One region of the Acidovorax sp. PRC11 genome, then DNA from elsewhere that is predicted to be linked to it. Evidence: predicted binding sites of a transcription regulator. Region 1 holds the regulator's gene; each other region holds the start of a gene.

Region 1 (5,084 bases):
CTGGTGGATGTGGCTGTTCGTCATCACCATCGTGTTCGGCCTGGGCTACCTGGCCGCCTATCCCGGCCTCGGCCGCTTCACCGGCCAGCTGGGCTGGTCGCAGCGCGGCGAGTACGAGAACGAGATGGCCAAGGCGAAGGCCGAGCTGGAGCCGCTGTATGCCCGCTTCGCGGCGATGTCGACCGAGCAGGCTGCCGCCAGCCCCGAGGCGATGGCGATCGGCGAGCGCCTGTTCATGAACAACTGCTCGCAGTGCCACGGCTCCGATGCGCGCGGCAGCAAGGGCTTCCCGAACCTGGCCGACGGCGACTGGCTGCATGGCGGCGCGCCCGCCAACATCCGCGAGACGATCGAGAAGGGCCGCATCGGCATGATGCCGCCCATGGCCGCGGCCGTCGGCTCGCCCGAGGACGTGCGCAACCTCGCGCACTACGTGCTGAGCCTGTCGGGCAGCCCGCACGATTCGCTGCGCGCCTCGCTGGGCAAGTCCAAGTTCACGGCGTGCGCTGCCTGCCACGGCATGGACGGCAAGGGCAACACCGCGCTGGGCGCGCCCAACCTGACCGACGATGTCTGGCTGCACGGCTGGGGCGAGGGTGCCATCACCGCCATGATCAACCACGGCAAGACGAACCAGATGCCCGCGCAGGCCGGCAAGCTCACCGATGCGCAGATCGGCGTGCTCACCGCCTACGTGTGGGGCCTCTCCAACCGGCCGGGCGCGAACACCGCAGCGGCCGCTCCGGCCCGCTGAACGAAGGGACCGCACGGGGAGCGCCGCCGGCCGGCGCGCCGCTCCCTTTTCGGCCCCGATGCGCGATGCGCAACGACCCGCTCCCACGACACGAGACCGCCGGCCGGCAAAGCAAAGCAGAACCCCATGAAGCCCCCTGACGGACAGCCGCGCAAGGTCATCCCGATCGCCCCCGTTCCGGCGGACGGCGGATCGGCACAGGCCGAAGTCGTCTCCCTCTACGAAGCCCAGAAGAAGATCTACCCGCGGTCCATCGCCGGCGTGTTCGCGCGCTGGCGCTGGGCCATGGTCGCTTTCACGCAGCTGGTGTTCTACGGTCTGCCGTGGCTGCAGTGGGGCGAGCGGCAGATGGTGCTGTTCGACCTCGGCGCGCGGCGCTTCTACCTGTTCGGGCTGGTGCTCTACCCGCAGGACTTCATCTACCTGACGGGCCTGCTCATCATCTCGGCGCTCTCGCTCTTCCTGTTCACCGCGGTGGCGGGCCGGCTCTGGTGCGGGTTCGCCTGCCCGCAGACGGTGTACACCGAGATGTTCATGTGGATCGAGCACAAGGTGGAGGGCGACCGCAGCGCGCGCCTGCGGCTCGACAACGGACCCTGGACCTTCGAGAAGGTCCGCAAGAAGGCGCTCAAGCAGTTCCTCTGGATCGCCGTCTCGGCATGGACGGGCTTCACCTTCGTGGGCTACTTCGTGCCGATCCGCGAACTGGGCGCAGAGGTGATGGCGCTGCAGGGATCGTGGCAGCTCTTCTGGGTGGCGTTCTACGGTTTCGCCACCTACGGCAACGCTGGCTTCCTGCGCGAGCAGGTCTGCAAGTACATGTGCCCGTACGCGCGCTTCCAGAGCGCGATGTTCGACAAGGACACCCTCGTCGTCACCTACGACGACGCGCGCGGCGAGCCGCGCGGCCCGCGCAACAAGTCGGTGGACCACCGCGCGAAGGGCCTGGGCGACTGCATCGACTGCACTCTGTGCGTGCAGGTCTGCCCGGTGGGCATCGACATCCGCAACGGCCTGCAGTACGAATGCATCGGCTGCGGCCTCTGCGTGGATGCGTGCAACACCGTGATGGACAAGATGAAGTACCCGCGCGGGCTCATCCGCTACTCCACGCAGAACGGCGTGGCGAACCGCTGGACGCAGTCGCAGATGCTGCGCCGCGTGCTGCGGCCGCGCGTGCTCATCTACACCGCCGTGCTGGTGGCGCTCAGCGCCGGCATGATCACGAGCCTGGCGCTGCGCACGCCGCTCAAGGTGGACGTGGTGCGCGACCGCGCGGCGCTCTCGCGCATCGTCGCGGGCGGGCGGCTGGAGAACGTCTACAGCCTGCAGATCATGAACGCGACCGAGGCGCCCCAGCGCTACCGCATCGCGGCCACGGGCATGGAAGGGCTGGTGGTGGCGTCCGACGCCGAACTGGAGATCGGCGCGGCGCAGTCGCGCTGGGTGGCCGTGCGGCTGCAGATCCCCTACGGCTCGGCCGCGCCGGGATCGCATCCGGTGGCGTTCGACATCGAGGCACTGGGCACGCATGCCCACGTGCGCGAGAAGTCCATCTTCCTCGTGCCGCGCTGAGCGGCATGCAGAGGGTGGGGATTGGTGTTATTCGGTATTGGCGTGCCCCGCGACCGCATGGTGTGATGGGCGCGCGACGAGGAAGAAGGAGCCAGATCATGACGACAGCAACCCATGCAGCGGCGACGGCCGGCGGCAGCGCGGCCGGCACGGCAGCCCAACCCTGGTGGAAGTTCGGCCACGTGTGGATGGTGATCGCGGGCCCCGCGATCGTGGTGGTGGCCGGCACGGCCACCGCATGGCTCGCCGTGCGCCAGCCCGACCCGGTGGTGGCCGAGGACTACTACCGCCAGGGCATCGAGATCAACCGCACGCTCGCGCGGGAACGCGCGCGTGCCGGCATGGAGCCGGCGATGAAGGCACGCAACCACGCCGCCACGCCGCAGCAGGACCAGCCGCGCTGAAGTGGCCTCGCCCCGGCGGGCCGCCGCTTCCGGTAGCAGCAGATGCAACGCAAAGGAGGAGATCGCGATGAAAGCCCAGCGCCTGATGTGGATCGCCTGGCCCGCCTTCCTGGTGGCCGGCCTGATCGAAATGGTGGTGTTCGCCTTCGTGGACCCGGCCGCCCTGCACTGGGCCGACCAGCCCCTCGCCCTCTCGCGCGAGGGCGTCTACACGGTGGCGTTCTTCGTGTTCTGGGCGCTGTGCATGCTCTCGGGCGCGCTCACCACGCTGCTGTCGATGTCGCCGTTCGAACTCAACCGCTGCCCCGTGCCCACGGGGGAGCGCCCGCTGGAATGCGGCAAGTTCATGCAGTGATGCGCACAAAGCACGGTCGTCGAACACGCATTGCCTCACCCGCCAAAAGGCCGCGGAGCAGGCCATGCCGGCAGACGCCGTGGAGCGGGCTTCGCCCGGCCACCGGCGCCTCAGGGGGATGTCAGTGGCAAGCCTGGCTGTTGACTATCCGCTTGAGCGCATCCGGCTCGACGATGCGCACGTGCCGCTGCTTGACCTCGACGATGCCTTCCTCGACGAACTTCGAGAACGTGCGGCTCACGGTCTCCAGCTTGAGGCCCAGGTAGCTGCCGATCTCCTCGCGCGTCATGCGCAGCACCAGTTCGGACTGCGAGAAGCCGCGCGCATGCAGGCGCTGCACGAGGTTGAGCAGGAACGCGGCCAGGCGCTCCTCGGCGCGCATGCTGCCGAGCAGCAGCATCACGCCGTGCTCGCGCACGATCTCGCGGCTCATGATCTTGTGCACGTGGTGCTGCAGCGCGGTGACCTCGCGCGACAGCTCCTCGATGCGGTCGAAAGGCATCACGCAGACCTCGGCGTCCTCCAGCGCGACGGCATCGCAGGTGTGGTGGTCGCTCACGATGCCGTCGAGCCCGATGATCTCGCCGGCCATCTGGAAGCCCGTCACCTGGTCGCGCCCGTCCTCGGTGGCCACGCAGGTCTTGAAGAATCCCGTGCGGATGGCGAAGAGCGACGTGAAGGCCTCGCCGTTGCGGAACAGCGTGGCGCCGCGCTTGACCTTGCGGCGCGTGGCCACGATGTCGTCGATGCGCTGCAGCTGCTGGTCGTTCAGGCCGAGCGGCATGCAGAGTTCGCGCAGGTTGCAGTTCGAACAGGCGACCTTGATGGTGTGAGGATTCATGGATGAGTGGCCTTCCCTTCGAGGCATTCCGGCCACTGCACGACTGCCGTGTACGGAGTGGACACGCGGTCAATGTGGCATACAACTGTGATGCGTCAATTGTGGCAGCGACACGCTTCCAAATGCTTGACCGATGTCAAGGACGCGGGCGCGGCACCTGGTGCACATTGTGGACCGACAAGGAATTCCGCACCATGAACGCTGTGACTCCCGAGCTTCTGCGCCGCTTCGACGTGCCGGGGCCCCGCTACACCTCCTATCCGACCGCCGACCGCTTCGTGGAGGCCTTCGGCCCGGACGAGTACGTGCTGGCCCTGCAGCAGCGCCGGCTCGGCTCGGCCGCCAAGGCCGTGCCGCTCTCGCTCTACGTGCACATCCCGTTCTGCGAATCGCTGTGCTACTACTGCGCGTGCAACAAGATCATCACGCGCCATCCCGAGCGCGCCGACGTCTACCTGCGCTACCTGAGCCGCGAGATCGATCTGCACATGGCCCACTGCGCGCCGGGCCAGGCCGTGAGCCAGCTGCACATCGGCGGCGGCAGCCCCACCTTCCTGAGCGACGACGGGCTGCAGGAACTCATGAACATGCTGCGGCGCAGCTTCACGCTCGTGCCCGGCGGCGAATACTCGATCGAGGTCGATCCGCGCACGGTGGACGCGCAGCGGCTCGCCAGGCTCGCGCAGCTCGGCTTCAACCGGCTGAGCTTCGGTGTGCAGGATTTCGACCCGGCCGTGCAGAAGGCCGTGCACCGCGTGCAGCCCGCCGAGCAGGTGTTCGCGCTCGTGCAGGAGGCGCGCCGGATCGGCTTCGAGTCGATCAACGTGGACCTGATCTACGGCCTGCCCCGGCAGACCCCCGAATCGTTCGACCGCACGCTCGCCCAGGTGGCAGAGCTGCGGCCCGACCGCATCGCGCTCTATGCCTATGCCCACCTGCCCGAGCGCTTCAAGCCGCAGCGGCGCATCGTGTCGGCCGAGCTGCCGATGGCCTCCGCCAAGGTCTCGATGCTGTCGCGCTCGCTCAACGCCTTCCAGGACGCGGGCTACGTGTACGTGGGCATGGACCATTTCGCGCTGCCGGACGACGCACTGGCCGTGGCCAAGCGCCAGGGACGGCTGCACCGCAACTTCCAGGGCTACAGCACGCAGCCCG
Region 2 (5,084 bases), on a different contig from region 1:
CGGCCAGGGCGTGGAGCCGACGCCGCGCGCGCTCGCCCTCTGGCCGCCCGTGCGGCAGGCGCTGGCCCAGTTGCAGCAATCGCTGGCACCGGGCGCGTTCGATCCGGCCTCGGCCAATTCCACCTTCGTGCTCGCGCTGGCCGACGCCACGGGCGCCACGCTGATCCCGCCGCTGGTGGAAATCGTGGAGCGCGAGGCGCCCGGCGTGTCGCTGCGCGTGGTGCCGCTCACCACGCGCGACCCGCGCGGCCTGCTGGACGACGGCTCGACCGACATGGCCGTGGGCTACTTCCCCGCGGTGATGGCCGACCTCACGGCACGCGCCCAGACCGACAGCGTGGTCGCCTATGAAAGCCTGCGGCTCTACGATGGCGAATACGTCTGCGTGATGCGCCAGGACCATCCGCTGGCGGCCGAGCCGCTGACGCTGGACCAGTACTGCGCGGCGCGCCATCTGCTCGTGAGCTTCTCGGGCAAGCCCTACGGTTTCATCGACGAGGCGCTCACCGCCCTCGGCCGCGAGCGCCGCATCGTGCTCACCGTGAACCAGTTCTTCACCGCGGGCCGCGTGGTGGCCACCACCGACCTGCTCACGGTGCTGCCGCGCCACTTCGTGGGGGTGGCGAGCCTGGGCGGCGAGCTCGTCTGGCGGGCGCTGCCGATGCCGCTGCCCACGGTGCACGTCGATGCGCTCTGGCACCGCAACAAGGGCCACGACGCAGCCCACCGCTGGCTGCGCGGCGCCATGGCGCGCTCGGCCCTGCACACCACGGCGCGCCCTCCGGCAGCCGCGCCGCCGCCCGCACCGGACAATCCGGGCCCATGAAGATCCAACTGCTGTCCGACCTGCACCTGGAGGCCCATCCCGCGTTCCAGCCGAGCCCCGCCCCGGATGCCGACCTGCTCGTGCTCGCGGGGGACATCGGCTCCTACCAGAGCGGCTCGCGCCTCGCCGACGACGATTTCGGGCTGGCACGCTTCTCGCCGTTGCCGCAGCATGCGGGCTGGCCCGTGCCGGTGCTGTTCGTGCCCGGCAACCACGAGTACGACATGCAGGATTTCGATGCGGGGCGCGAGCGGCTGCGGGCCACCTGCGACCGGCTGGGCCTGCAGTGGCTCGACCGCGAGACGGCGGTGCTGCAGGACGTGCGCTTCGTGGGCACCACGCTCTGGAGCGACTTCGATGCGCTCGCCCTGGACAAGAGCGACCAGGGCGCCGACATGGCCCGGCTGCTGCGCCACCGCGACAAGGCCTTCCGCGCGGCGAACTTCTACCTGCGCAAGACCGGCGGCACGCGCGGTGGCGAGCCCTTCCTGGCCGAGCCCATGCGCGAAGAAGCCCTGCGCTGCCAGGATTGGCTGCGTGCGGCCTTGCAGACGCCTTTCGACGGCCCCACGGTAGCGGTCACCCACTTCGCCCCCAGCCTGCGCAGCGCCGACCCGCGCTACGGCCTGGTGCCCGGCACCGCGGGCTTCTGCAATGCGCTCGACGACCTGCTGCCCCATGCGCAGGTATGGATGCACGGCCACCTGCATGCGCCCAGCGACTACACCGCGCAGGACACCCGCGCGGACGGCAGCGCCTGGGCCTGCCGCGTGGTCGCCAACCCGCTCGGCTATGCGGGCAAGGGCGAGCAGGAGACCTTCCGGCCGCATTTCACCATCACCGTATGATGGGCGCCGGGGCCGCATGCACCCATGCCCGTCCCGGTCCGCACGCGCACGGCAGCACAAAGATGACCCAGGTCAAGACAACAGGCACAGGCGCGCTTTAGTCTCCCTCCATCCCTTTGTGAAAGCGTCTCTACCATGAAGATCCTCCTGGCCGTCGACGGCAGCGCCTATACCAAGAAAATGCTGGCCTACCTCGCCACGCACGACGAACTGCTCGCCGGCGGCACGCACGACGTGACTGCGATCACCGTGCAGTCGCCGCTGCCCCCGCGGGCCCGCGCCGCCCTGGGCAAGGAAGTGGTCGAGAAGTACTACGCCGACGAAGCCGAGAAGGTCATCGGCCCGGTCGCCAAGTTCCTCGCGCGCCACGGCATCACGCCCAAGCGCATCGTGAAGATCGGCCCGGTCGGCGAGACCATCGCCAAGGCGGCCGATGCGGGCAAGTTCGACCTGCTGGTGATGGGCTCCCACGGCCACGGCGCGCTGGGCCAGCTCGTCATGGGCTCGGTCAGCACCCAGGTGCTGGCCAGCAGCCGGGTGCCGGTGCTGCTGGTGCGCTGAGCCAGGCCCTTGGACAGGCAGGGCGCCGACCGATCAAAAGGCCGCGGAGCAGGCCATGCCGGCGGACGCCGTGGAACGGGCCTGGCCCGGCCACCGGCGTCGTCCCCCTTCCCGCGCGCCAGCGCGAGAGCAGGGGGAAGCGGCGCAGCCGCTCAGGGGGTCGACCTGCTTTTCAGGCCATCGAAGCACGCCTGCACCGCCCAGTCCACGATCTGCCCGTCGGTGTACCCGCCCCGCTCCCGCAGCATGGAGAGCAGCGGATCGGCGCTGCGGGCGTAGAGCGAATAGAGGATCACCTCGCACGGCAGCGCCTCGCTCAGCCGGCCCTCGCGCTGGGCCGCGGCGATCCATTCCGTGGCGCGCGCGCTCACTTCCTGCAGCGCTGCCTGGTAGGCCGCGCAGTCCTTGAGCGGGCCCCGCAGGCCCGAATTGCGGGCGAGCATCAGCGGCAGTTCGTCGGTGAGCTGCTGGGACAGCAGCCAGCGCAGCAGCTCGCGCAGGCATTCGAACGCCGGCAGATCGGCGGGCAGTCCGTCGAGGAAGGCGCCGAGCCGGCCCACGGCCTGGGCCATGGCGGTGGCGCACAGTTCTTCCTTGCCGGCGAAATGCTTGTAGAGGCTCGCCTTGGCCACGCCCACCTCGGCGGCGACCTCTTCGAGCGTCATGGCCTCGAAGCCCTTCTCGCCCAGCAGCCGGCCTGCGGCCGCCACGATCGCCTGGGCGCGGGCCTCGTGCATCTGTGCCTTGAAGGAGCGGCGGGGCGGAGCGGGCGTGTTCATGCGCGCATCTTAGGGCCTCCGTCGCTAACTCGACAGTAGCGTAAGGGCTGCCTGCGTCATGGATCGGTGGCGAGCGTGCGGGCCGCGGCGGCCGTGAGCGCCTCGGTCAGCGCGTCGAGCACTTCGGATTCCAGATTCCAGCAGTGCCAATAGAGCTGGATCGGCAGCGCGTGGCCCGGGGCGAGGTCCACGAGCGCCCCGCTGGCGAGCGCCGGGCGCGCGAGCAGCTCGGGCACCACGCCCGCGCCCCATCCGGCGACGACGGCGCGCACCTGGCCTTCGGAACTGGGCACGAACAGGTGGTGCAGCGCCACCCGCTTGAGGCCGAAGGCGCGCATGATGAATTCCGACTGCATGTCGTCCTTGCGGTTGAACGACAGGAAGGGCACGTCGCGGAAGTTGTGCGGCGTGAGCCCCTGCGGCAGGTGCCGCGCCGCCAGGCCGGGCGAGGCCACCGCCACGTAGCGCATGGCCCCCAGCGGCACCACCTTGCAGCCGCGCATCGGCTGCCTGAGCGTGGTCACGCAGCCCAGCACCTGGCCCGAGCGCAGCCACTCCTGGGTGAAATCCTGGTCGTCCGCGATGATCTCGATCGGCAGGCGCTGGCGGGCGAGGTCGTGCAGCGCGTCGAGGGCCCAGGTGGCGATGCTGTCGGCATTGATGGCGATGGCGATGCGCTCGTCCTCGCGGGCGCCGCCGGGCGCGCTGGGCGCGAGGTCCTGCAGGTCGCGTTCCAGGTCGGCGCGCAGCAGGCGCAGCTGCTTGGTGTGCTTGAGCAGCAGCTGGCCCGCGCTCGTGGGCTTGAGCGGCCGGCTGCGCACGATCAGCACCGAGCCCACCTGGGCCTCCAGCGCACGCAGGCGCTGCGAGACGGCCGACTGGGTAACGTTCAGGCGCTGGGCGGCGCGCTCGAAGCCCCCCTCTTCCACGATGGCGGCCAGGCATTCCAGGGCGGCGGGATCGAAGGTGCTCATGGCGTTCGCTTCATTAGGTGAACTGATGAATTTGGAGGAAGTTTAATTCCTCTTCAAAAATAACGGGCTCCGCCGCACACTGCGCAGCTATGAAAACCATCGTCCTCGGAGCCGGCATCATCGGCATCAGCACCGCGTGGCACCTGCTGGAGCGCGGCCATGACGTCATCGTCGTCGACCGCCAGCCCGATGCGTCGCTGGAGACGAGCTATGCCAATGCGGCGCAGATCTCCGTGAGCTACTGCGAGCCCTGGGCGAACCGCGAGGCGCCCTGGAAGGCGCTCAAGTGGATGATGGACAAGGAAGCGCCGCTGCTGTTCCGCCCGCGCATGGACTGGGAGCAGTGGCGCTGGAGCCTGAAATTCCTCGCGCAGTGCAACGACGCCGCCTTCGCCCGCAACGTGCAGCAGATCGTGGCGCTGGGCGCCTACAGCCATGCCGCGCTGAAGGACCTGGTGCGCTCCACCGGGATCGAATACCACCGGCTCGAACGCGGCATCGCGCATTTCTACACCGACCAGAAATCCTTCGACGCGGCCGGCCACGCCGTGGAACTGATGCGCCAGTACGGCGTGCAGCGCCGCCTGGTGAGCCGCGACGAGCTGCTGCAGATCGAGCCGGCCTTCCGCGCCTACGGCGACCGCATCACCGGCGGCACCTACACCAGCACCGACGAGAGCGGCGACGCCCGCGTATTCACCCAGGCGCTGGCGCGCCGCTGCGCCGAGCGGGGCGCGCAGTTCCTGTTCGGGCACGACGTGCTGCGGCTGCAGCGCACGGGCGACGCGATCGATTCCGTGGCCGTGCGCTCCCGCGAGCCCGGCGCGGCCGTGCAGGAGCTGCGCGCCGACGCCTTCGTGGCGGCCTGCGGCTCGTACACGGCGCCGCTGCTGCGCACGGTGGGCGTGGACCTGCCCATCTACCCCGGCAAGGGCTACAGCGCCACCTTCCCGCTGCTGAAGCCCGAGGGCGCGCCGATGGTCTCCACGATCGACGACGGCAAGAAGATCGCGATGAGCCGGCTGGGCAACTATCTGCGCGTGGCGGGCACGATCGAGCTGGGCGGCTACGACCTCTCGCTGGACAGCCCCGTGGC
Region 3 (5,084 bases), on a different contig from region 1:
TGTACCACTGCGTGCCCAGGATCATGAGCGGCGACAGCCACACGTCGGGGTTCAGCTTCCAGTGCACGATCAGCATCACCGCCACCGGGAAGAACAGGTTGGCCGGGAAGGCGGCCAGGAACTGCGCCACGGCCTGCAGGCGCCCGGACCAGCGCGGGTTCATGCCGATCCACACGCCCAGCGGCACCCAGACGAGCGCGGCCAGCGCGATCAGCACCAGCACCCGCAGCAGCGTGTAGCCGCCCAGGGTGAAGACGTGCGCCACCTCGTGCCAGCCCACCTCGGAGTGCACGAACTGCACGAGCCGCGCGATGGCGAACAGCACGCCCGCGGCCAGCACCGCGTCCCACACGCGTTCGGCGCGCGCAGAGCGCGACTGCGGCCGCGCACGGATCGAGGTGCCGTCATGGCTGCGGCGGAACAGCGTGAGCGTGCGCGCCAGTTGCCGCTGGCACCAGCCCGCCACGCCCTGCACGCCGCGCGCGCGGCGCAGCCAGTCCAGCAGCCAGGAGCGCGGCACGGCATCGGCACCGCTCTCCTCGAAGCGGAACTTGTCGGCCCAGGCCACCAGCGGCCGGAACAGCAGCTGGTCGTACAGCAGGATCGCCACCAGCATGCAGCCGATGGCCCAGCCGATGGCGGAGAGGTCGCGCGCCTCGATCGCCATCGCGATGTACGAGCCCACGCCCGGCAGCTTGATGTCCTGGTGCGAGACCGAGATCGCCTCGGACGCCACCACGAAGAACCAGCCGCCGGACATCGACATCATCATGTTCCACAGCAGCCCCGGCATGGCGAAGGGCAGCTCCAGCCGCCAGAAGCGCTGCCAGCCCGAGAGCTGGAACACGCGCGCTGCCTCCTGCAGTTCCGCCGGCACGGTGCGCAGCGACTGGTACAGGCTGAAGGCCATGTTCCATGCCTGCGAGGTGAAGATGGCGAAGATGGCGGCGCACTCCACGCCCAGCAGGCTGCCCGGGAAGAGCGCGATGAAGCCCGTGACGGTGATCGACAGGAAGCCGAGGATGGGGATGGACTGCAGGATGTCCAGCAGCGGGATCAGCACCCGCTCGGCCAGCCGGTACTTGGCGGCCAGCACCGCGAACACGCAGGCGAAGACCAGGGACGCGCCCATCGCGATGAACATGCGCAGCGTGGTGCGCAGCAGGTAGTAGGGCAGCTGCCACGGGTCGAGCGACAGCGGCAGCGTCTCGCCCATGTGGAAGGGCTGCGCCATCTGCGCGGCGCCGTAGGCCAGCAGCACGATCGCGGCCAGTACCAGGGGCAGCAGGGCCCAGTCCCATCGGTTGGGACCGGCATCCACGACCTGGCGTGGAAAGAATTCGCGGGACGCTTGGTTTTTCATGGTGTGCGGGACCGGAATGGCAGAGCATAGGGTAGCCGGTCACCGTGACGCCAAGGGCCTCCCTGCACGCCCCGCGCGCCATACAGGGCTCGTACTGTGCGCGGGCGGCATGCATGAGTTCGCCGCCGCGCGAAAGTTCAGCCCGCCTGCGGCGCCGTGCCCATGAGCTGGCCCACGATCGCCGCCTGCACGGGCGCAAACCGGCGCGCGCCCTGCAGCACCGCGCGCCGCAGCAGGCGCGGCAGCGGGCGGTCGTCGGTGTAGAGCCGCACGATCGCGTTCGTGCCCTCGTAGAGCGGCCAGGCGTGGCGGTGGTGCGGGCCCGCGTAATGCCGCCGCAGCAGGTCGGCATCGCCGAGGTCGCGGCCCGTCCGGCGCGCCTGCGCCAGGGCGCCGGTGAGCCGCTCCACGCCCGCCAGGCCCAGGTTGTAGCCGTGGGCCGTCACCGGGTGCATGCCCACCGCCGCATCCCCCAGCAGCGCGCAGCGGTGGCCGCTGAAGCGGTGCGCCCAGACGGCGACCAGCGGGTAGGCATGGCGCTCGCCCACGAGGCGCATCGCGCCCAGCCGGCCGCCGAACTGGGCCTGCACCCGGGCGGCGAACTCCGCCGGCGGCAGCGCCAGCAGCGCGGCGGCGTCATCGGCGCGGGTGGTGACCACCACCGAGCACAGGGGCGCGCCCGTGTCCGGGTCTGGCGGCAGGGGCAGGATGGCCAGCGTACGCTCGTAGCCGAAGCATTCGTGCGCGGTGCCGTCCCCGGCCTGCGCGTGCTGCATGCGGCAGACGATCACCGTGCGGCCGAAGTCGGTGCTCGATGCGCCGATGCCCAAGTGGCGCCGGGTGGTGGAGAAGCGGCTGTCGGCGGCCACCAGCAGGGGGGCGCGCAGCCGCAGCGGGCGGCTGCCGTGGCCATCGCCCGTGCCGTCGGCGGGAATGCATTCCAGTTCCGCCGCACCGGCCGTGACGGCGACGCGCGCCACCTGCCGGCCGGCCAGCAGCCGCACGCCGGGCGTGGACGCGGCCACGGCATGGGCGGTGCGCCGCAGGGCGTGGTTGGGCACGATCCAGCCCAGGTGCCCGGGACCGTGCGCGGCCTGGGCCTGCAGGCACAGCGGCGGTGCGCCGCCCACGGGGCCGTCGTGCACCTGCGCCGCGTGCAGGCGCCCGATCTCGTGCGGCAGCAGCCGCTGCCAGGAACCCAGGCGCCGCAGCGTGTCCGCGCTCGGGTGGGTGAGCGCGATCTCGCGGCCGTCCGGGGCGGGCGCGGCCAGCGCGGCTTCGGTCTGCCGCTCCACCACCGTGGCGGTGAAGCCCGCCTGCGCCAGCGAGACCGCCAGCGACAGCCCCGCGGGGCCTCCGCCCACGATCAGGACGTCGCAATCGTGGGAGGCCACGGCCAGGGCCCGGGTCGGCTGGGGATCGGTGGCGGAGGCGGGCGCGGGCATCTCGTTCATGGCGGGTGGACGGCGGCAGGGCGGCAGGAAGGGCAACCGCCCATTGTGGGCGCGGTGGGCCGCGCCCGCCATTGCCGTGCATCAAGCGTCGGTGCCGCCGCATCAGGCCTCGGCACCCTCGGCCACCGGGAGGGTTCCGGCCCGGCCGGCGGGCTCGGCCCCGACGGGTGCTAGAGGTCTTGTGCCGCCTCCAGCCACTTCACGAAGCAGCGGGTCTCTTCGGAGGCCTCGGGCGAAATGCCGTAGTAGTACCGGTCCAGAGGCAGGCCGTGCCGTGGCAGCAGCGCCACCAGCCGCTGCTGCCGCAGATCGTTGCCCCACAACGAGCGCGGCGCCATGGCCAGGCCCAGCCCATCGATGGCGGCCTGGAAGACCAGGTGCAGGTGGTCGAGGTGCAGCCGTCCCGCCGCCTTCAGCCGGCCGATCCCCGCCTGCCGGCACCAGTCGTCCCAATCCCCTTTTCTCGATCGCGCGCCGAGCAGCACGAACGCCGCCAGATCGCGGGGGGATTCGACCGGGCGATGCATGCTGCGCAGCAAGGCGGGGGAGGCCACGGCGAATGCCTCGTCCTCCAGGAACGGTGCCACCTGCAGCGATGCGGGCCACCCCTGGAGCCCGCGCCGCACGGCCACGTCGAAACCCTCCGGCGCGCGCGCCGGGGTGGCGGTGCTGGTGACGACTTCCGGCTCGATGCCGGGATGCCTGGCCACGAAGTCGGGCAGCCGGGGGATCAGCCAGCGCACGGCGAACGACGGCCGGACATTGATCCGCACGGCACGGCCCGCCGCACCGGACCGGAGGGCGGTGGCCGCATGGCCGATCAGGGCGAGACCCGCCTCGGCCTGCGCGTAGAACGCCTGGCCCTCCACCGTGAGCACCACCTGCCGGACACGGCGCTCGAAGAGGGCGACGCCCAGATCGGCTTCGAGGCCCTTGATCTGCCGGCTGACCGCGCCGTGGGTCACGTGAAGCTCCTGCGCTGCCCGCGAAAAACTCTGGTGCCGAGCTGCGGCCACGAAGGCCCGCACCGCGTTGAGAGGAGGAAGCACCAGGGCCATGCGTGAGATTTTTGCACACGTAGCTGCGCAACAAACTCGTTTGTCGGCGCTCTCCGCGTGGCCCACGATCCGGGCGATGCAGACACGAAGCGCGGCAGAGACAGCTCCTACCGGTCCCGAAGCGGCCGACCGCGACTCCAGGAACGCCGCGATCGCGCTGGCCACCACGCTGCCCTCGGACGTGGTGCTCTATCTGCTGTTCCCCGTCCACGGCGCCGCATGGGGCATCACCCTGGCGGAGGCGGGAATCCTGCTCGCGGCCAACCGTCTCGTGCGCATCGCCGGGTACGGCTGGGTCGCGCGCCTCTATGCCCGGTACGGCGACCGCAGGGTCTGCACGCTGGCGGTCGCGGCGGCTGCCGTGGGCGCCCTGGGCAATGCCACCCTCGGCGGCTTCTGGCTGCTGTTGCCGCTGCGGCTGCTCTGGGGCATGGCGTTCGCCGCGCTGAACCTCTCCACCCAGGTGCTGGCCACGTCGTCGGTGGCCGGTGCATCGGCACGGTCCGGGCGGTCGCGTGCCTTCATCGCGCTGGGGCCCGTGATCGCCCTGCCGGTGGCTGCCGCGCTGAGCGCGCTGGCAGGGCCCCGATGGGTGCTGGGCGCGCTGAGCCTCGTGGCCCTGGCCGGCCTGTGGCCCGCCCGCACGCTTCCCGCCCGGCCCCACCCGGGCATGGGCGCCGTGAGGGCCAGGCCGTCGCGTCCCAACGCCCTGGATACGTGGTCCTTCGTGGAGGGGTTCGCGCTGGATGGCCTGTTTCTCATCGGCCTCACCGTGCTGGGCCAGCAGCTGTGGCCTTCCAGTGCGCTGACGGCCGCTGCGGTGCTGCTCGCCGTCCGGTACGGCTCCGAGATCGTTCTGGGGCCGGTGGGCGGCCGCTGGGCCGAGCGGTGGGGCGCGGAACGGCTGCTCGTGGTCTTCTCGCTCATGACGGCCATGGCCCTCGTCGGCTTCGGAACGGGCTGGCTGTGGAGCTGCGCCGCGGCGATCGTGGTGCTGCGGGCCCTGCAGCTGCCGCTGCTCGCACCCATCGTCGCCCTCCGCCACCCCGGGGCCGACCGGGTCCGTGCCCTGGCGGCCCGGTCCGTCTGGCGGGACATCGGGGCGGGGCTGGGGCCGCTGGCGGCCGGACTGTGGCTGCCGGTGCTGCCCACGTCCTGGCTCTACGGCCTTCCTGCCGTGGTGCTGGCCGCCGCGGCGCTGGCCTGCGC
Region 4 (5,084 bases), on a different contig from region 1:
GAATACCGACTCGGTCACCACGGCAAATGCGATGACGGAACCGAATTCAAGCCCCACCACCGTGATAATCGGAATCATGATGTTCTTCAACACATGCACGCCGACCACCCGGAAAGGCGACAGGCCTTTTGCCCGGGCGAATTTCACGTAATCCTGCAGCAGCGCCTCCCGGGCGCCTGCACGGGTGAGCCGGATGACCAGCGATACCTTGAACAACGCCAGGTTCAGCGCCGGCATGAGCAGGTGTTTCCAGCCGTCGAGCGTGAATATCGACAGGGGGATGCCCAGCACCTCCACGGTCTGGCCCCGGCCATTGGAAGGCAGCCAGCCCAGCTGCACGGACAGCACCATGATCAGCATCAGCCCCACCCAGAAGGTCGGCAGGGAGAAGCCGACGATCGACCCGGTCAGGATGGTTCTGCCAGCAACACTGTCCGGCCTCAGCCCCGCCCACAGGCCGAGCGGTATGCCGATCACCACCGCCATGGCCATGGCCACCACGGCCAGCTCGAGCGTCGCGGGCATGCGCTCGAGGATCAGGCTCGCCGCCGGCGTGTTATGGACGAACGAATTGCCGAGATTACCCGACAGTGCACGGGCCACGAAATGCCCGTATTGCACGGCCAATGGCTGATCCAGCCCCAGGGCAGCGGTCACCCGCTGCACTTCTTCCGCGTCCGCCTGCGGACTCAGCAATATGTCGATGGGATTGCCGATGGCGTATACGCCCACGAAAACCAGAACCGACATCAAGGCTATAACCAGCAGACTCTGCAGGCACCGCCGGAACAGGAAAACCGCCATTTCAAATCTCTTTGGAATCTTTGCAAATGGGATGTTAGGTAGAGCCGTGCGGGCGGACAAGTGACGTATATTCGCCTCCGCATTCCAAAACGTCATGTTAGTGGTAAACCCGTATGCGGCCGAACCTTCCGACGATCACTTCATTGCGCGTCTTCGAGGCGGCAGCCCGGCATTTGAGCTTCACCACCGCAGCCGATGAGTTGTTTCTCACGCAAAGCGCCGTCAGCAAACAGATCCGTGCCCTGGAGGAATGCCTGGACGTTCCGTTGTTCATCCGGGTCAACCGGGGCCTGGCATTGACCGCCCTGGGTTCGGCCTACCTCGATGACATCCGGCCGGTGCTGGACCAGCTCGTCGCCGCGTCGGCCCGCCTGACCGAGCGGCGCACGGCCCCTTCGACGCTGACCCTGCGGATGCTCGCGATCCTCGGCGACCGGTGGCTCCTGCCGAGATTCGGATCGTTCGCCCGGCAATATCCGCAGATCAGTGTCCAGTTCACGAGCCTGATGTCGAAGGACGGCCGCGAGCATGCCGATGCCGATGGCGAATTCCGGTTCGGCGACGGCAACTGGCACGGCTACCAGTCCGATTACCTTTTCGGACGCGAGATGCTGCTGGTGGCGTCGGAACATCTGCTGGCGCAGAACGAGGGACTGCAGCAACTATCGGACGTGGCCAAGTTTCCGCTGCTGCAGCATTTCCAGGCGCCCCAGGCGTGGACCGAATTCTTCGCGGATAACCGGGTGCTGCCGCCCCAGAACCCGCGCGTCATCCGCTACGAGTTCTATTCGACGCTGCTGCGGTCGGCCGCGGCGGGCATGGGGGTGGCGCTCGTGCCCTCCGAACTCGTTCAGGAAGAACTCAGTCGCGGCGACCTGATCAATCCGCTGACGGCGGGCTACACCAGCCGCAACGGCTACTATTTCGTCTTCCACGAACACCAACGGGCCAATCCCACGCTCGCGGCCCTGCGCAGCTGGCTGCAGTTGCAGGCCCAGGAAACCCGGGGAGAGCAGGTGGACGAGATCGTGGGAAGGTAGCCGTGACAGGGGCGAGCCGTCCGGTCCCGCGGCCTGCCGTTCATCGCGACACGGGCTCGCACGCGGCTTTCATTTTTCTCCCTTTTCATGCTCCACTACCACACCATCCCCGTCACCGCCTTCCAGCAGAACTGCTCGCTCGTCTGGTGCGATGCCACGCAAGCGGCCGCCGTGATCGATCCGGGCGGCGACCTCGACCGCGTGCTCGCCGAAGTCGAAGGCCGCGGCCTGCGGCTGGAGCAGATCTGGCTCACGCACGCCCACATCGACCATGCGGGCGGCGCGGGCGAGCTGGCCGAGCGGCTGTCGCTGCCGATCACCGGGCCGCACCCGGGCGACCAGTTCTGGATCGACGGGCTGCCGCAGCAGAGCGCGATGTTCGGTTTTCCGCCCGCGCGGCCGTTCGTGCCCACGCGCTGGCTGGGCGACGGCGACACGGTGCAGATCGGCCACGAGACGCTGCAGGTGCGCCACTGCCCGGGCCACACGCCGGGCCACGTGGTGTTCCATGCGCCGCAGATCCAGCGCTGCTTCGTGGGCGACGTGCTGTTCGCCGGCAGCATCGGCCGCACGGACTTCCCGCAGGGCAACCACCAGGACCTGATCGACAGCATCGTGCAGCGCCTGTGGCCCATGGGCGACGAGACGGTGTTCATTCCCGGACATGGGCCGGAGAGCAGCTTCGGCCGCGAGCGGCGCAGCAATCCCTTCGTGGGCGGGACCTGAGCGGCATTCCGCGGCGGGGACACGGCGAGGGCCACGGCCGGCCATCCACCCGGCCTTGATGCCGGTCAACGCCTCGAAGGCGGCATGCGGGCATCCTTTCCTGCAGGTCCGATGGTTCCGCGCAATCGGTAGTTTCCGATCCATGGCGGGCCACGGCCTTACCGTGAAAGAAAAGCCTCCGCCATGACGCCGTCGCCCGTCCCCCCGCATTCGCCTTCTCCCGCCGCTCCCATCACCTCGCAGCCCGAGCCCGACTCCCGTCGCAAGCTTGCCTACCTGCTGCTCGCCCTGGGTCTGTATGCCCTGGTGCTTGCGCTGCCGGCCCCGGCCGGGCTATCTCCCTCCGGCCAGGTCGCCCTGGGCTTGCTGGTGCTCGTGGTCACGCTGTGGATCAGCGAATGCGTCTCGCCCGCCAACAGCGCGGTGCTGCTCACCGGCATGGCGGTGGTGGGATTGATGGGCAAACCGCTCACGCCGGGGGCCAAACCCATGGGCTCCGCCGATGCGCTCACCGTGATGCTGGGCGGTTTCTCGTCCACGGCCGTGCTGCTGGTGGCCGCCGCGCTGTTCCTGGCCGTGGCGCTCAAGCACACGGGGCTGGACCGCCGGGTGGCGCTGCTGGTGATGAGCCGGGTCGGCATTTCGCCGGCCCGGCTCACGCTGGGCGCGATGCTGGTGGGCTTCGTGCTGGCGCTGTTCATTCCTTCCGCCACGGCGCGCGTGGGCGCGGTGATACCGATCATGGTGGGCATCACCGCGGCGCTCGGCCTGCCCGTGGGCAGCAGCCTGGGCGCCACGCTGATGATCGTGACGGCGCAGGCCTGCTCGATCTTCAACATCGCGGTGAAGACGGGTGCCGCGCAGAACCTCATCAGCCTGAACTTCATGCAGGGGGCCTTCGGCCACGGCGTGACCTGGGGGCAATGGTTCCTGGCCGCCCTGCCCTTCACCATCGGCATGTCCGTCGTGCTGTTCTTCGTGTCGCTGTGGCTGCTGCGCCCCGAGGTACCCGACTCCGAGGACGCCGCAGGCAACCTGCGCGAGCAACTGCGCGCGCTCGGCCCCGTCAGCGCTCCGGAGAAGCGCCTGATCGCGGTGGCGCTGCTGCTGCTGGTGCTCTGGTCCACGGAAGGCACGCTGCACCCGTTCGACACGACCACCACCACGCAGCTGGGCATCGCGCTGCTGCTCATGCCGCGCATCGGCGTGATGCACTGGGCGCAGGCCGAAAAGCTGGTGCCCTGGGGCACGGTGGTGCTGTTCGCGGCGTCGATCTCGCTGGGCACGCTGCTGCAGCGTACCGGGGCGGCCGGCTGGCTGGCCCAGCAGACGCTGGGGCAGTTGGGCCTCGAGGGACTTCCGGTGGTGGCGGTGATCGGCGCGCTGGCCGTATTCAGCATCGTGCTGCACCTGGGCTTCGCCTCTGCCACGGGCCTGGCCAGCACGCTGATACCCATCTTCATCGCCTTCGCGCAAACGCTGCCGGTTTCGAAGGAAACGGCCTTCGGCATCGTGCTCGTGCAAAGCTTCGTCGTGTCGTTCGGCTTCATCCTGCCGACGAATGCACCGCAGAACATGCTGTGCTACGGCACGGGCGCGTTCGGCACGCTGCAGTTCGCCAAGGTGGGGCTGGTGGTGACGATGGCAGGCCTGGCGCTCATCCTGCTGCTGTCGGCCACGCTCTGGCCGTGGATGGGCGTGCTCTGACGCCCCCAGGGGCCCGCGGACGAGGCGGCGGACCTACCCGCGGCGCGCGGCCTGGTAGAGCCCCTGCACGCGCGGAACGTTCTGCTCCAGCTCGCGGATGCGTTCCGGGCCGCTGGGGTGGGTGGAGAGGAACGCCAAGCCGCCCTGCCCGCCCGTCGCCTCGCCCATCTTGCGCCAGAGCGTCACGGCGGATTCGGGGTTGTAGCCGCCGCGGGCCGCCATCTCCAGCCCGACGAGGTCGGCCTCGGTCTCGTCGCTGCGGCTGAACTTGAGCGAGATCAATTGCGTGCCGAGGTTGGCCGCCGCGTTGCCCAGATCGCCCAGGCCCAGCAGCTGCGCGCCGAGCGACAGGCCCATGCTGGTGGCCTGCGTCTTGGCGAGGCGTGCGCGGGCATGTTCGCGCAGGGCGTGCGCCATCTCGTGGCCCATGACCATGGCGGCCTCGTCGTCGCTGAGCTTGAGCTGGTCGAGGATGCCCGTGTAGAAGGCGATCTTGCCGCCCGGCATGCAGAAGGCGTTGATCTGCTTGCTGCCGATCAGGTTCACCTCCCATCGCCATTGCCGCGCGCGATCGTTCCACTGCGCGGAGTACGGGATCAGGCGCTGGCTGATGCCGCGCAGGCGCACCAGCTGGGGATGCGTGTCGCCCGCGAGCGCGCGCTGCGCCTTGGCCTTGGCGAGCATCTGGTCGTACTGCTGGTCGGCGGCGGCCTCGAGCTGTTCGGCCGGGACGAGGCGCCGCATCTGCGAGGCGGAACCCACGTCCACCTGGGCCAGCGCGGACCCCGCCATGGTGGCGCCGGCCGC

What was found. Region 1 encodes FNR, which switches genes on or off when oxygen is low (the NO sensors DNR and NnrR bind a similar motif). Its sites were predicted from a motif close to TTGATNNNNATCAA; they were not measured.
Region 2: Q9R47_RS14780 (universal stress protein) is a predicted target of FNR. The motif match lies at 1,737-1,750, and genes of this name have one in related genera.
Region 3: ubiM (5-demethoxyubiquinol-8 5-hydroxylase UbiM) is a predicted target of FNR. The motif match lies at 2,889-2,902, and genes of this name have one in related genera.
Region 4: Q9R47_RS19665 (DASS family sodium-coupled anion symporter) is a predicted target of FNR. The motif match lies at 2,626-2,639, and genes of this name have one in related genera.

What each region holds. Positions count from the first base shown of each region.
Region 1 covers NZ_JAUZUQ010000016.1:1,045-6,128, reverse strand. Annotated here, with positions in the region: gene ccoP (cytochrome-c oxidase, cbb3-type subunit III) at 1-754, shown strand, start outside; gene ccoG (cytochrome c oxidase accessory protein CcoG) at 881-2,329, shown strand; gene Q9R47_RS17380 (FixH family protein) at 2,428-2,733, shown strand; gene Q9R47_RS17375 (hypothetical protein) at 2,801-3,088, shown strand; gene fnr (fumarate/nitrate reduction transcriptional regulator Fnr) at 3,210-3,929, opposite strand; gene hemN (oxygen-independent coproporphyrinogen III oxidase) at 4,124-5,084, shown strand, end outside.
Region 2 covers NZ_JAUZUQ010000012.1:30,635-35,718, reverse strand. Annotated here, with positions in the region: gene Q9R47_RS14790 (LysR family transcriptional regulator) at 1-826, shown strand, start outside; gene Q9R47_RS14785 (metallophosphoesterase) at 823-1,674, shown strand; gene Q9R47_RS14780 (universal stress protein) at 1,810-2,235, shown strand; gene Q9R47_RS14775 (TetR/AcrR family transcriptional regulator) at 2,388-3,014, opposite strand; gene Q9R47_RS14770 (LysR family transcriptional regulator ArgP) at 3,071-3,988, opposite strand; gene Q9R47_RS14765 (D-amino acid dehydrogenase) at 4,078-5,084, shown strand, end outside.
Region 3 covers NZ_JAUZUQ010000012.1:10,426-15,509, forward strand. Annotated here, with positions in the region: gene Q9R47_RS14670 (ABC transporter permease subunit) at 1-1,363, opposite strand, end outside; gene ubiM (5-demethoxyubiquinol-8 5-hydroxylase UbiM) at 1,501-2,817, opposite strand; gene Q9R47_RS14680 (LysR substrate-binding domain-containing protein) at 2,988-3,875, opposite strand; gene Q9R47_RS14685 (MFS transporter) at 3,952-5,084, shown strand, end outside.
Region 4 covers NZ_JAUZUQ010000020.1:81,457-86,540, forward strand. Annotated here, with positions in the region: gene Q9R47_RS19650 (ABC transporter permease) at 1-804, opposite strand, end outside; gene Q9R47_RS19655 (LysR substrate-binding domain-containing protein) at 918-1,844, shown strand; gene Q9R47_RS19660 (MBL fold metallo-hydrolase) at 1,932-2,570, shown strand; gene Q9R47_RS19665 (DASS family sodium-coupled anion symporter) at 2,754-4,277, shown strand; gene Q9R47_RS19670 (M48 family metallopeptidase) at 4,311-5,084, opposite strand, start outside.